One region of the Paenibacillus sp. J22R3 genome, then DNA from elsewhere that is predicted to be linked to it. Evidence: riboswitches for the same ligand, from Rfam matches in the RefSeq annotation. Region 1 holds a riboswitch; the other holds the start of a gene.

Region 1 (7,844 bases):
TAAACATAACAAAAGCTCTCCTGAGGCCGCGAACGTCCCGGGAGAGCTTTATTAATTCGCCGATCATAGCCATTCTTTCTTGCGGAAAATGAAGAACATTCCGAAACCGAGCATGAGCATGAAAGTGAGCAGCAAGTAGGAGCCGCCGTGCAGATGAAGCCCGGGTATAAAGTCGAAATTCATTCCGTAAATTCCGGTGATGAAGGTGAGTGGCATGAAGATCGTGGTCAGTGCGGTAAAGACACGCATGATTTCATTCGCGCGGTTCGCAAGCGAAGACTGGTAAGCCTCTCGTAAGTTGCCCATCAGATCGCGGTAGGTCTCGAAGGTCTCGGCGATCTTAACGGCATTCTCATAGATATCGCTGAAGTACTTCTGCAATTGATCGTCGATCAGCTTCAGGTCTTTCTTATTAAGCGTTGCGATAAGCTCCTTCTGCGGTCCAAGTACTTTCTTGAGCCAGAGAATCTCGCTTCGAAGTCCGATGATTTCATTCAGATGCGATTTCTTGGTGTGGACCAGAATATCTTCTTCCAAGCTCTCGATCCGCGCTTCAATCCGATCGCCGACGAGGAAGTAATTATCAACGACGATATCGACCAAATGATAGAGGAAACGGTCGGGTCTGCTGACTTGCTCTTCGAGCAGGATCGGTTTCAACGCGCGAAGCTCGTTAATTTTCTGTTTCGTAACGGTAATAATATAATGGCGGCCCAGAAAAATGTTCAAGGCACGTAGGAAAATTTCTTCATCATCAAATCGGATGCTGTTAATTACAATAAAATAATGGCCTTCATGAATTTCAATCTTAGGCCTTTGCTCTTCTTCGCTCAGACAGTCTTCCACTGCCAGCTCATGCAGCGCGAATATCGGCTGGAGCACGGCGAGGTCATCTACGTCGGCATCAATCCAGTAGAAGCCTTCGGCAGGCGGCACGACGGCTGCTTGAATGTCATCAACCGGTGTGAAAACACCTTGATTCACGTGACGGATTTTCATCCGCGTTCCTCCTCTCGTTGTTGCAGTAATTCCCGGATGCCGGCTAAGAGGAGGAGAACAGAATCGCGCAACATCAAGCAAGCCATATTGCGCGCGGTGCCGCCCTGCTTGCTCTAGTCCATCTATCTAGAAGCGGCGCGTTTGCGAATACGGCTCGATGACGCGAGCCTTCCTGCTATCTTCCGTATAAACCGGTTATCAGTGCGGTTGCCCGCAGGCCTCGGGTCGCCTTCCATAGTCGTAAACACCCCTTTTGTGGTCAATTATTCACTAGTTAAAGCGTAATTCTTGTCTAGTATACTCCGACAATGTCTTTCCATTCAAGAAGAAAGTAGCGTCTATGGTTCTGTAACAGCATATGCAGGGAAAAGCCCATGGTTACGCGTTTTTTGACGATGGTAGAGGTGGGCTCCTTGACGGGAATAAAGGAATGATTTAAAGTAGGAGCTAAGGTATTTCCGTTAATTAAATAAGCAAGCTTTCTTATCAAGAGCAGGCGGAGGGACTAGCCCGATGAAGCCCGGCAACCGGCGTGTAAACGTACGGTGCTAATTCTTGCGGAAACGTATGTTTCTGAGAGATGAGAGGCGCATGAACGATACATTTGTGCCCCTCTCTAATGAGAGGGGCTATTTTCATTGCGCTCCTCAGTCACAATCCAAGCAGACAAGGAGAGATTATCATGCCGATTAAAGTACCAGACCAATTGCCTGCGAAAGATGTTCTGACTGATGAGAATATCTTTCTAATGGATGAGAGCGTAGCCTATCATCAAGATATCCGTCCGCTGCGGATCGCGATTCTCAACCTAATGCCAACTAAAGAAACGACCGAAACACAGCTGCTTCGCTTAATTGGGAACACGCCGCTGCAGGTGGAAGTCGTGCTGCTTCATCCGAGGACCCACACGTCGAAGAATACGTCGTCCGAGCATTTGGAGTCGTTTTATAAAACGTTCGAAGATATCAAGCATGAATACTATGATGGCTTGGTTATTACCGGCGCACCTGTAGAGACGCTTCCATTCGAAGAGGTCAACTATTGGGAAGAGCTGAAGGATATTATGGATTGGTCGGCTCGACGAGTAACGTCAACCTTCCATATTTGTTGGGGCGCACAGGCGGGATTGTATCACCACTACGGGATTCCCAAATACGAGTTGACGGACAAAGTGTTCGGCGTTTTCCCGCATACGGTGGAGAAGCGCAATGTTCCTCTTGTACGCGGCTTTGACGAACTGTTCCTGGTTCCGCAATCGCGTCATACGGAAGTACGCCGCGATGATATCGACAATGTTCCGGATCTGGATATCCTGTCTGAATCGCCGGATGCCGGCGTATATCTGGTCGCTTCCAAAGATGGCAGACAAGTATTCGTAACCGGCCATTCGGAGTATGATCCGTTGTCACTCAAAGCGGAATACGATCGTGATGTGGCCAAAGGAATGGATATTGCTTTGCCGAAGAATTACTATCCAAACAATGATCCGTCGAAGCTTCCGTTGTCGAGCTGGAGAGCGCATGCCAATCTGCTGTTCTCGAACTGGTTGAATTACTACGTTTATCAGCAAACCCCTTATGACTTAGGTGCAGGCATTTAGATATGAAGTTCATTATTCGACGAGAGGGAGTCACTTCAGATGAAAATAGAAAGCCGCTTAGCGCAAATTGGATCCATTAAAGAGCCTGTTACCGGAGCTGTCAGCTTCCCGGTCTACCAGGCAACAGCTTTCCGCCACCCGAAGCTTGGCGAAAGCACCGGCTTTGACTATGCCCGCACGAAGAGTCCGACTCGCAGCGTGCTGGAAGAAGCGGCTGCTGAGCTGGAGTCCGGTGATGCCGGATTTGCTTGCAGCAGCGGCATGGCTGCGCTGACCACTGTCTTCTCGCTGTTTGGCCAAGGCGATCATTTGCTCGTTTCCTTGGATCTATACGGCGGTACATACCGCTTGCTGGAGCGGATTATGACTCGCTTCGGCGTATCGGCTTCTTACGTGGACACGAATGACATTGATGCGATGAACCAGCTGATTACACCAGCTACGAAGGCGATCTTGATCGAGACACCGACGAATCCGCTGATGATGATTACGGATGTGGAACGGGTTTGTTCATGGGCAAAGTCCAAAGGACTGTTGTCCATTGTCGATAATACGCTGCTCACTCCGTTCTTCCAACGCCCGATCGAGCTTGGTGCTGACATTATCGTGCACAGTGCAACGAAGTACCTTGGCGGCCACAATGACGTGCTGGCAGGTCTTATCGTCACGAAGGGCAAGGAATTGTCCGCTGAAATAGGCTTCCTGCACAACTCACTCGGCGCTGTTCTTGGACCACAGGATTCGTGGCTGCTGATGCGCGGCATGAAGACGCTGGCGCTGCGGATGGAACGCCATCAAGCAAATGCGACGGCGATCGCAAACTGGCTGCTGACGCATGAAGTGATTGAGGATGTATACTATCCGGCACTTCCTCATCATCCGGGACATGAGGTGCAGAACCGTCAGTCCTCCGGCAACACAGGTATTTTCTCGTTCCGCTTGAAGAAAGCCGCTTATATAGAGCCGATCCTTCGTCATATTAAGCTGATTGCTTTCGCAGAGAGCCTCGGCGGCGTGGAATCGCTGATGACGTATCCGGCCGTTCAAACGCACGCGGATATTCCGCTGGAAATTCGTCAGCGGATCGGTGTCGATGACCGTCTGCTTCGTTTCTCAGTCGGCATTGAGCATGTGAATGATTTGATCGCGGATTTGGCGCAAGCCTTTGAAGCAGCAAAACGCGAGCTTGGGGAGGCATAAACCATCATGGCAGAGCAGAATCCGGACAAGGGCAAGAACAACAACGAGAAGCAATTTGCAACGAAATTGATTCATTTCGGGGCTGAGATCGACGAACATACCGGCGCTTCAAGCGTACCGATCTATCAAGCATCTACCTTCCATCATCACGATATCTTCAATCCGCCGACGTACGATTACAGCCGTTCCGGCAATCCGACACGTCAGGCTTTGGAGGATTACATTACGCTGCTTGAAGGCGGCGTTCGCGGGTTTGCTTTTGCATCCGGCATGGCAGCGATCTCGACCGCGTTCCTGCTGTTCTCGACGGGTGATCACATCATCGTAACCGAGGACGTTTATGGCGGTACCTACCGCCTGTTGACAACGGTGCTGAACCGTCTTGGCATTGAGTCCACCTTCGTGGACATGACTGACTTCGAGGCTGTGAAAGCAGCGCTTCAGCCGAATACGAAGGCGGTCTTCATGGAGACGCCTTCTAACCCAACGCTGAAAATTACCGATATCGGTGAGATCGCGACATGGGCGAAGGAGCATGAGCTGATTACGCTGCTGGACAATACATTTATGACACCGTACCATCAGCGCCCGATCGAGCTTGGGGTTGATATCGTGCTGCACAGCGCTACGAAGTTTCTGGGCGGCCACAGTGACGTGCTTGCAGGTCTTGCCGTTGTGGCAACCGAGAGCCTCGGCCGCAGGCTGAAGCAGCTGCAGAACGGTCTTGGCACCGTTCTGGGGGCACAAGAATCATGGCTGCTGATCCGCGGCATGAAGACGCTGCAAGCGCGTATGGAGCATAGCGAACGCGGTGCTCGCAAGCTGGCAGAATGGCTCGAGGGCAATCCGGAAGTTACACGCGTGTACTATCCGGGTCTTGCGAACCATCCGCGCCGCGAAGTTCATGAGAAACAATCGAAGGGTTACGGCGCAGTCGTATCCTTCGACGTAGGTGACGGCGAGCGCGCGAAAGCCGTTCTTAGCCGCGTGAAGCTTCCGCTCGTAGCGGTAAGTCTTGGCGCTGTTGAAAGTATTTTGTCTTATCCGGCTATGATGTCGCATGCGGCGATGCCGCGCGAGGTACGTCATGAACGCGGAATTACGGATGGTTTGCTTCGTTATTCGGTCGGTCTAGAGGATATTGATGACCTGATTGCGGATCTGGATCAAGCGCTTAAAGGCTAAATAATGCGATACGCGGCAGTCCCGGCGGACTAGCCGCGTTTTTCGCCGTTTTGGCTGGCTTTTTCGGCCGATGTCGGTGCATGACGCTGGTTGGCGTTTGTGGTAGTATTAGTTGAAACGTAGCAAGTGACGGATATGTTGATAGAGAAGGAGGTCTCCGACGTGCAACAGGTAGATCGCATTTTAGATAAAGCACTGCAAGGAGAACGGATTGGACTTGAGGAGTGCGTGACACTTTTTGAATCCGATGAAATTGAGAAAATGGGCCATGTGGCCAATCAGATTATGCTGCGGCACCACCCTGATCCGGTAACGACCTTTGTTGTCGGACGGAATATTAACTATACGAATGTATGCGATGTGTACTGCCGATTCTGCGCGTTTTATCGGGCACCCGGCTCGAAGGAAGGTTACGTGCTTTCGGATGAAGTCATCCTGCAGAAGATCAAAGAAACGATGGATGTCGGTGGAACCGAGATTCTGATGCAAGGCGGCGTGAATCCAGAGCTTCCGTTCTCGTATTACTTGGACTTATTGCGTAAGATTAAACAGCATTACCCAGGCATTACGATGCATTCCTTCTCCCCGGCGGAGATTCATAAGATGGTATTGCTCTCAGGCGGACAATCGCTTGAAGAGGTGCTGCGCGAGCTGAATCGTGCAGGACTGGACTCCCTTCCGGGCGGCGGCGGAGAGATTCTCGATGACCGGACAAGACGTAAGATCAGCCGGTTGAAGGGCTCCTGGACGGACTGGATGGACGTTATGAAGACCGCTCATCGCATCGGCATGAACACGACAGCTACGATGGTTATCGGGTTCGGCGAAGAGATGGAAGAGCGTGCGCTTCATTTACTTCGTGTCCGTGATGCACAGGATGAGTGTTTGGCGAACGGCTATGATTCCAAAGGTTTCCTGGCGTTTATTCCGTGGACATTCCAACCGGAGAACACGAATATGAAGCGGGAGAAAGCGACGCCTGAAGAGTATTTGAAAACATTAGCGATCAGCCGGATTACGCTCGACAATATCGATAACTTCCAATCTTCGTGGGTGACGATGGGGCCGGAAGTGGGCAAGCTTTCCCTTTCCTACGGCTGTAATGACTTCGGCAGCACGATGATCGAAGAGAACGTGGTTTCCGCTGCCGGTACGACGCATAAGGTCAACATTGATTCCATTCTTCGCTTAATTCGTGAGACAGGCAAGATCCCGGCACAGCGTAATACACGCTACGAGATTCTGAAGATGTATAACGAATCCGAAATGGCGCAGAACGACTTTATCATGCAAAACTAATCGATCTTCGCATCTATAAAGCTTCCCGTCAGGAAATGCATTTCCTGACGGGAAGCTTTTGTTCGTTTAGGGGAGAATGAAAATCCGCCTAATATACCACGATTGCCCTTCCATTCCAATCCCTCACTAGCTGTGCCAATGCCTACATCGTATATATGCTTTTGCAGAACCATATACTGTTAAGGAAGCCCGATTCGACCTCTGGATTTCATGTGCAATTGACCCTAATGAGTCCACCCTCGTCCGTTCGTTTAACGCCCAATTTGCCGAATTTCCGGCCACCATATCCAGCCCGCTTACCAGCTGGCTGCTATTCGCAAAAACTTTTAGGAGTGAGCCTATGGAACTGTTCACTGTTTCTTTGCTTTCGGCTTCCCATGAAGCGATTGATCGACTGCACCATTGTTTGAGCGAGGAATTTGTCGATTTACATAGCGATAAGGATACCGCTGTTCCGTTCGTAAGCTTCACAAGGCCAGAGTATGAAACAATGGAAATATCATGCCTCGTTGACCTTGCAGACTTCAAGCTCGCTGCGGATGGCCCGCAGATGTACCGAAGATCTGCAACCGCTTTTGCACGGTACATTATGTCTGAACTGGAGCCTATGCTGCTAAAGGCGATCATACGCAAACAGTTTCATTATGAAGTGGTCAAAGAGATCGAAGTGCTCGAGCGCTATTGCCAAAATATTCTTTACGGCGCCGCTGTTCCGGCTGTGCAGGAAGACGCTACCGATACGGCTATGCTGCGATCGGACAGAGAACGCCGGATGGGTAAAGTGGCGGATGAGATCGAGCAGTTTCTGAGCAGCAACACCCGATTGCATCTCGATGGGTTCGTTACGTTTAGACTTGCCGCTTACTGGCAAGAACTGAAGGAAGTCGTCGCCTATGCGGTAGACGAATATGTGATGGATAAGCAATACCAGGAATTTATATCGCTGCTCAAATATTTTGTCCGGATGCAGGAAGTGAAGCTCCCGATCGTGCATGTATTGCACAAGGGAGGCAGCGATTTCGTGCTTTACGATCAAGAGTTTCAAATGCTGGAAACCGTGCAGGCTGACCGCATCGTAGCGGAAATGCTGGAGTCTGAAATGAACATGGAGGACATGATCGTCAGTACGCTGATCACGGTATCGCCGCAGCAAATTGTCATACACACGAGGCAGCCGGAGCTGCCCGTGATGCGCACGTTAGAAACGATATTCGAGCATCGCGTGCGGCTCTGCTGCACGTGCGGGCATTGCAGCTACTTCTTCGATGAGCAAGGACTGCCTATTGTGCAGGCGACGGACGTCGTTTCGGAGAAACGTGTGCGCAATGTCATTCCTTGAGAAGAATTTGTACCGCAATATAGGCTTGACCTGTCAGCAGGTGTCAGATTATAATAATTGACATGTAAAAGCAATGACAAAGACATGTATCCCCAGCGATGCTCGATTCAGAGAGAGGAACCTAGGCTGAAATTTCCTCGCGATGCAGTGGCGATATACCCCTTTGTAGCTGTCCAGTTGAGCCCTCACTTCATTGTGAAGTTTGGAAGTAAGCTGTACCGG
Region 2 (7,844 bases), on a different contig from region 1:
TCTCGTCGTAATCGGCAATGACGACCCTTGCCCCACACGCTAGGAATCGCTTAACTATCGCACGGCCAATGCCTTTCGCCCCGCCTGTGACTACGACCGTCTTCCCTTCAAACGTAATGAGCGGCGCCGTCATGTCCGCAGCGCATCCTTCCGCGCCGCCTCATAGGCGATACTCGGAATCTGCGTCGCGAATTTGCCGCCGCTCACATCGATCATCGTACCGGTAATGTAACCGGCAAGGTTAGAGGCGAGGAAACAGATCAGGTTCGCAACATCTTCCTTGCTGCCCCAGCGCCGAAGTGTTAGCGTATCTAGGAGCCGTTGCTGCCGCTCCTCCGGCTGCTCGGCAAAATGGTTCATCTCCGTCGGAATCATCCCCGGCGAATAACAATTCACGGTAATGTCGTAAGGGCCAAGCTCGCCTGCAAGCACCCGTGTGAACTGTTTTACAGCCGCTTTGGATGATGCATAAGCAGCACTGCCGTAAGACGGTACGATGGCAGCGAAGGAAGCAGCGTTTAAGATGCGGCCTGAGCCTTGTGCTTTCATAATCGGGACTACTGCTTGACACATCAGGAAGGTGCCCTTCAAATTAATATCCATATTGGCGTCCCAAATGTCTTCCTTGAGCAGCTCAACAGTGCCGCCGCTGGCCACTCCGGCATTGTTGATTAAGATATCTATTCGCCCAAATCGGCTCCGTACCTCCTCCACAACCTCAGCGATTCTTGCCGAATCTCGCACATCACAGATGAATTGCGCTCCGTTAAGCTGTTCCTCCGCAAATTGCAGAGCCAGGTCATCGAGCAGCTCTTGCTTAATATCTGTTCCAATCGTAATGACGCCTTCCTTCGCAAGCGTCAGTGCGATATGACGTCCAATTCCTCTGCCCGCACCGGTAACGATGGCTACTTTTCCTTGTAAATCGATGATCATGAGAATGCCTCCTCCTCTGGTCTCGAAGTGTTCCAGCTGTTCATCAGCTGCTGTACATATGCGATGCTCGACATGAGCTGTGACTGCTCATAGGCTGCAATGATCGCCGCCGATTCGCCCCGTTCATGCGGCGTACGCCAATCCGCTGTCGGCCTGGCATTGCGCTGGACACAACGAAGGAGCTCCGCCAGCTCTCTGGCGGATCGATTCGGGTATTCCGGCCAATAATCATCCGCAAGGACCCTGGTATGCCTCGCTTCCAATGCTCCGATTTCGATGGACATGCACAGCGTCTGCGCTGCTTGGCTGGCGCGAAAAACCTCCATCAGCGCAGGAAAGTCCACCGCTCCCTGTCCAATCGGACAACGGACGAGCATGTAGCCTTCCGCACTCGGATAAATCCAATAATCCTTCAAGTGGACATGTTTGAGATAAGGAGAGATTCGTTTGGCAAATTCGACCGGCTCCTCTGCGGTAGCAAGCGGGTTGCCGGTATCCAGCGTTAATCCGAAGTTCGGCGATGCAATGGACTCACACAGCCAAATCAGCTCTTCGGAGCAGAGATCCTGATGATTCTCCAGCGCCAGAATGACGCCTGCTTCTTCCGCCAGAGCAGTCGCTGCAGTAAGACCGGCGCGTGCCTCCTCCAGGAATGACTGCCACTTCCCGACTAAGTGACGGCGATCTCCGCCGAACTTCGCTCCGCCTGCCACCGTTCGTACTACTTTTGCTCCCACGGACTTTGCCGTATCGAAAGCCTCACCTAGCCGTGCCGCGTCGAAGCCATCAGAAGCGATCGTGATATAAAGCTGATTCGCCTCGACTTTGCTTGCTATAGCTCTGTGGTCGCAGTCTGCCAGCATCGAGAGGGGCAGCTCGACGCCTTGAAGGCCATTTTGCAGCGCTAGGTTAATGACCCCTTCCGCCGAAATCTTCGGCCTTCCTGCACGTGGGTGCAATCCCATTGCATAAGTCGTGCCAAATACAGATAAGCCAAAACGCATCCCGATCACCCTTTCGTATCCAGCTATTCAGCTAGGAGATGAAGCCCGGTTATTTGGCCGTCCAACCGCCGTCGACCGTTAACGTAGAGCCTGTCATGAAGCTGGATGCATCTGAGGCGAGGAATAAAGTCGGACCCGCAATTTCGTCCGGTCTCCCCCACCGACCCAGCGCAATTTGATCTACAAAGAAACGATTTGCCTCGGGATTGTTCATCACAACCGTGTTGAGCTCGGTCGCGATCGGTCCGGGACATAGCGCGTTCACGGTAATGTTGAAGGGGGCAAGCTCTAGTGCCAGCACCTTGGTTAACTGAATGACGCCGCCCTTACTCGCGCAGTAGGCACTTCTCTCCGGCAGTCCAACCATCCCCAGCATCGAGGCTACGTTAATAATGCGACCGGATTGCTGCTCTTTCATGAGCGGTGTAACGGCGCGGATGCACAGGTACGGAGCTTTCAAATTGGTGCCCATCACCAGATCCCAGCTTGTTTCGTCGTAGCTTTCGATCGGCTTGCGAACGTTGACTCCGGCATTGTTAATTAGAATATCGATGCGTCCGAAGCGCTCCTTAACGGCTTGCACCAGCCGCTCTACCTGGTCGGCATCCGTTAGCTCTGCTGCCATTCCTGTGATTTCACTGCCTGTATCGATAGATAGTTGCTTGGCAATCGCAGCTGCTTTCTCCTCCGAACGACTTGTAATGACGACTGCTGCCCCTGCTTGTGCCAAGGTTTGTGCCATCACAATACCAAGTCCGCCGGTCCCGCCTGTAAGTAAAGCAACTTTACCTGTTAATTGAAATAATTGACTATGGCTGCTATTCATCTGGAGATCACCTGGTCCTTTCATCCTTGTTAAGGAATGCGCTTACATGTTACCATTTCAGTATCTGGAAGGCTTTACATAAAGGTGATCGTTTTTTGGACTTTTCCGAACTCGGCGTACAAGGCGGTGCTGAACAATTGGACAACGTTCTATTTCCTCGAATTAGGCAAACCACTTTGCGGGACATTTCTCCTGTTATTCATTGGGCGCGGCAGCATTGCCGTACTCCGGATTTCAGGTGGAGCCGTCGAATCTATGATTTTCAGCTCATTTATGTGAAGCATGGTGAGATCAGGGCTACGATCGAAGGTGAGCTCATAGAGGCTCGTGCTGGCAGTCTGCTCATCTTGGCACCTTGGCAGCATCATCGAATTGAAGTGCTGACAGCGCCGCATGCGGAGCTGCTCGGCATCCATTTTGACTTTTTCGATGGCGCGGCTAATAGTCATACCATCATCGCCGATGAGTACAATCCGGACCCGGATGCATTCAGCGACATGCCTTATTTGGGGGCAGATCGACCGATCATAACCGAATCACTGCTGACGAACGTGTCGCCGAGAATCATCTCCCTGTTTGAAAATGTCATTCAAGAATGGAATGATCGGCAGCAGGATTACGACAGTGTGTGCAAAGGGCTGATGATCCAACTGATCGGATTGCTGCTCCGTCAGCAGAACGAAGGACGAGGCACGCCGCATCCGAAATATGAGAAGCGTCTGCTCGAGCTGGTACAAGAGATTCGCAACGACTGCAGCCGTCGCTGGTCGAGCACGGATATGGCGAAGTTTCTGCTCGTCCACGAAGATTATATGAGCCGGCAGTTTAAAGCGATGATGGGTGTCGGTCCCAATAAATTCGTGCAGACGGTGCGCCATCAGGAAGCCAAACGGCTTCTGCGGGAAACGGATCAGACGATCGAGTGGATTTCAGGGGCGGTCGGCTATGAGGATTTCCACTATTTCAGCCGTATTTTCAGACGCTGGGAAGGGATGTCTGCCATGCAGTTCAGGAAGCTGTCGCGGACGATATAGCAGATTGACAAAGAAGGACAGCCTCTGTATCGCCAGATCCGTCGGATGATTGGAGACTGTCCTTTTCCTTAAGGTAATCGGTAGAGCGCGAACGGTTTGCCGAAACGGAATGCGTCACTCCATTCATTCAGCGTATCCGTCAATTCCGAGCCGAGATTCATTTCTACGCTGTTCAAATTATCTTCGAGCTGCTCGACTCGTGTCGCACCGACAATGACAGTCGAGATTGCGGGCTTATCCATAAGCCAAGCCAGCGACATTGCACTCGCACTATGTCCGCTGTCAGCCGCGAGGCTGCTTACCTGTTGCCCCAACGTAACTCGGCGTTCGTCTAAGAAGCGAATAAAGCTCGGGTCCGTAATCACTCTGGAGCTTGTCGGTGCTTCTTCAGCCGTTAAGCCATATTTGCCGGTCAGAATACCGCCCGCCAGTGGGAAATACGGAATGATGCCTACGCCTTGATCCAAGCACACCGGGACAAGCTCTTGCTCAGGTGTCCGATCTGCAAGGGAGTAGCTGGTCTGAGTGGAAACAAACCGCGCAGTTCCTTTAGAATCGCTAATCCCGAACGCCTTCATCAGCTCCCATGCTGCATAGTTGGAAGCGCCGATATAGCGAACCTTCCCTGAACGAACCATATCTTCGAGCGCACTTAACGTTTCTTCGAGCGGCGTGTTCGGATCGAAGGTGTGAATTTGATACAGGTCGACGTAGTCGGTTCGGAGACGTTTCAAGCTATTCTCCAGCTCTTGCATGAGGTGGCGGCGAGAGGATCCTCTAGCATTCGGACCTGCGCCACTCACTAACCCCGCCTTCGTAGCCAGCACGGCTTGGTCCCGTTTCCCCTCTAATGCCAACCCTATGATTCGTTCCGATTCTGTGCCTGCATAAATATTAGCCGTATCTATAAAATTAATGCCCTTATCCATGGCGTGATGGATAATCCGTATCGATGTATTCTGATCGGCACGTTTCCCGAATGCATTGGTTCCCAATCCTAATACGGATACTTCCAGCCCGCTTCTTCCGAGATAACGATATTTCATAGCTGCTGAGCCCCTTCCTTCATGACGAGTCTATTAACTTATTATACCTTAAATGGAGACGCCGCCAAATGAAGTATCCCTTGACATCAAGCCTGTTTATGTAGCATAATGGTAAAAATTTAATATGTTTTTTCTTATCAAGAGTAGGTGGAGGGACAAGCCCGATGATACCCGGCAACCGACAAACCTTTGTAACTGGCGAATGCTTATCGTCATAATCAATGGGATGCACGGTGCTAATTCTTGCGGAACGCTTAATTAAGCGAATCTGGGAGATAAGAGCGAGGATCAATGACATTACATTCCTATGACCTTCTCTGATTCCAGAGGAGGTCATTTTTGTTTTCTATAAACTACAACACTTATGTAACGCAGAATGCTGCATTCGAAGCATTGGCTCGAACGCAAACCAATCTGCGAAGGAGGATCATGATGCTAAACACGATTCCTGACCATACGACGATAGATGAATCGGCCGAGTATCAACGGGATACGCTGCCCCAGCTGATTGCTTTGCTCAATTTGAGAAATTCGGTCATTGGCTATTCGCTCGAGTTTATGCAGCAGTGCAAAATTAGCCGTATTGAATGTTTTCAATTCGAAAGCGAGCTTGCAGAGAAGCTGCAGCCCGGCCATGGCCGCGATTATTTCTGTGGTTTAGTTGCGATTACCACGACAACGGGAGCAGTCGGGCTGGCGGAGTTTGCCCTCCCACGCAAGAGTCTCAATTGTGACTTGGTCATGTGGGCTTCCCCGCTTCAGCGGATGAAGGAGCAGACGTTGCTCGAGAGCTTCAGCTACGTTCAGAGCAAGACGGATTCTTGGGGACCCGTAAGGTCCGAGCTCGTTGCATCAGCGCTATTGAAGCTGAACGGGAATCCTGAACCGGCTGTATTGCAGAATGAGGATAAACGGTATCTTTGGGATCGTTCGTACCTGCTTCGCAATACGCAAGCGTATGTTTCGTTCTAGACGAGTAGCAGCGGCACCAGGCATACAGAACGCTCTAACGAACCGTACAGGTCTTATTTTGACGATAACACCAGCAAAATAAATCTAACGAACCGTAGCGGTCTTATCTGGCTGCGAATGGGTCGTTTTGAGCGATTTTTCCTGAAATAAGGCCGCCGTGGTTCGTTAGAATTTCAAAGCCCAGAATTCCGGCCAAATAAGGCCCGTACGATTCGTTAGAATTTCGAACATGCTTATTACGGCATGCAGCATTGGGCAAATCATGTCTCTGGTGCTTGCCCAGCTCCTCCATCCGCTCGCATCTCCCACCGCGTCCTCATCCACGACACCGGGTTTCCATGTTTGCCACCACCTCATACTCGCTCCCGTACGGTCCATCTCACCAACCATTGCTCATGCGCCTCTTCTCCTGCCGCAGCTTGAACGCCGATTCCGCCAACAACGCGGCGACGATCATCATCGCGGCCAATGTCCATAACGCCTCGCGTTTACGCTCCGGCGCGCGGTCGAAGCGGGCATGGCCAAGCCGCTGCTCCGCTTGCTTCATCAGCGCCACCTGCAGATCGGGATCATTCTGCGCGCCTCCGGCGTTAAGACGGAAACCGTTGCTCTGGCGGGGGCTGTCGAGACCATCTTTTACAGTCAGCGTCACATCAATGCCCAGCTGCGCGCAAATATCGAGCAATGGCTTGGAGAACGCTCCGTACGGGAAAGCGAGCACATGGTTCGAGGTGCCAAGCTTCTGCTCCAATATGGTATTCGCTTGCTCTAAATCGGCTTTTATCCGCTCCTTATATTCCTCCTTCGTCTCCCTTCTGCCCTTATCTTTCAAGTAAATAGGTCCGGTCAACGCAGCAATCCGATGCTTGCCCTTCGCATCCGTGGGCACATAGCGATGAGAATCAAACGAGTGACTGTAAAATGAAATGCCGGTCCGGCTCATCTCCTTTACCTGGTCCCAATTCAGCTTGGAAACCCCGACGTGACGAGGGTTGCCAATCGTGTTGACGATTAGAAAGTTGGTCGCCGGTGCCTCATACTTGCTCAGAACCGGATAGACATCCTGATAGAAGGATTCATAACCGTCGTCGAACGTGAGCAGTACCGCATTATCCGGAACCGGGTCTCCCCGCAAAATAAATCCGCGGTACTGATCCATCGTTATCCAGTGAAAATTGTTGGCCTTCATTAATTCAAGCTGGCGCTCAAACTTGCTTATCGATAGCGCTCCGGCATCGTTGTGCGGATTCTTCATGACTTCGTGATACATGAGTACAATCACGCGATCCTTATAATACTCGCCATGAGGTTCATTCTGGCCCGGCCTTAAATCACGGTTACCAGCGGCACTCCCCGCTCCATAGAACAATCGTCCGACCAGCGGCATGCGAGCATGATAGGTTTGGATGATCAATACACAGCAAATAACAGTCAATCCCAGCAGCAGGGATGTGAGCACCATGTATCTGGTTTTTAATGACATAGGATCAACTCCGTAGTTCAATGTAAAGGTGATTCAACTAATCGCACTTTCATTTATTCAACGAAGCTAATTCGACAAATGTTGCCTAAGCTATTATTCAGTCCTAAGAAAACAAAGAAAAGGCGGCATGTCATACCACCGAGTCAGGTTCATTATAAAATCGTTTCATCTGCCCCGACTACTGTAATCCGTTGACTGACTTTTCCGCACTTCCTGTCAGCGATTCCCCGACAACAAAACAGCCACCGCCGAATAAGTCATTCAGCGGTGGCTGTTTATATTGGCATTAACGCCTTATCTTTTGTGCTTGTATCCCTTATTACTTCTTCGCCTTATAAAACTCATGATACAGCTTCATCAGCGCCCGCTTCTCGATGCGCGACACATACGAACGCGAGATGCCGAGCTCCTTCGCAATTTCCCGCTGCGTCCGTTCCTCGCCGCCTGCGATCAGGCCGAATCGGCCGACGACGACTTCCTTCTCGCGGTCATCCAATATATCTAAATTTTTATAAATCTTGCTCTTCTCGATTTTGAGTTGCA

The links. Region 1 has a riboswitch for S-adenosylmethionine ahead of metA (homoserine O-acetyltransferase MetA). Riboswitches for the same ligand answer to the same signal wherever they lie in the genome.
Region 2: another riboswitch for S-adenosylmethionine. It lies ahead of AC0YN4_RS28680 (hypothetical protein); the one in region 1 lies ahead of metA (homoserine O-acetyltransferase MetA).

Annotation. Positions count from the first base shown of each region.
Region 1 is NZ_JBWDNS010000003.1:195,968-203,811, reverse strand. Features, by position in the region: gene AC0YN4_RS15690 (metal-dependent hydrolase) at 1-3, shown strand, start outside; gene corA (magnesium/cobalt transporter CorA) at 64-999, opposite strand; SAM riboswitch class I at 1,480-1,586, shown strand; gene metA (homoserine O-acetyltransferase MetA) at 1,682-2,599, shown strand; gene AC0YN4_RS15675 (PLP-dependent transferase) at 2,639-3,799, shown strand; gene AC0YN4_RS15670 (aminotransferase class I/II-fold pyridoxal phosphate-dependent enzyme) at 3,806-4,984, shown strand; gene mqnC (cyclic dehypoxanthinyl futalosine synthase) at 5,147-6,283, shown strand; gene AC0YN4_RS15660 (putative sporulation protein YtxC) at 6,624-7,622, shown strand.
Region 2 is NZ_JBWDNS010000009.1:124,077-131,920, forward strand. Features, by position in the region: gene AC0YN4_RS28650 (SDR family NAD(P)-dependent oxidoreductase) at 1-133, opposite strand, end outside; gene AC0YN4_RS28655 (SDR family NAD(P)-dependent oxidoreductase) at 130-936, opposite strand; gene AC0YN4_RS28660 (sugar phosphate isomerase/epimerase family protein) at 933-1,940, opposite strand; gene AC0YN4_RS28665 (SDR family NAD(P)-dependent oxidoreductase) at 1,990-2,766, opposite strand; gene AC0YN4_RS28670 (helix-turn-helix transcriptional regulator) at 2,862-3,800, shown strand; gene AC0YN4_RS28675 (aldo/keto reductase) at 3,869-4,846, opposite strand; SAM riboswitch class I at 4,978-5,128, shown strand; gene AC0YN4_RS28680 (hypothetical protein) at 5,186-5,818, shown strand; gene AC0YN4_RS28685 (hypothetical protein) at 5,984-6,208, opposite strand; gene AC0YN4_RS28690 (polysaccharide deacetylase family protein) at 6,198-7,280, opposite strand; gene sigK (RNA polymerase sporulation sigma factor SigK) at 7,621-7,844, opposite strand, start outside.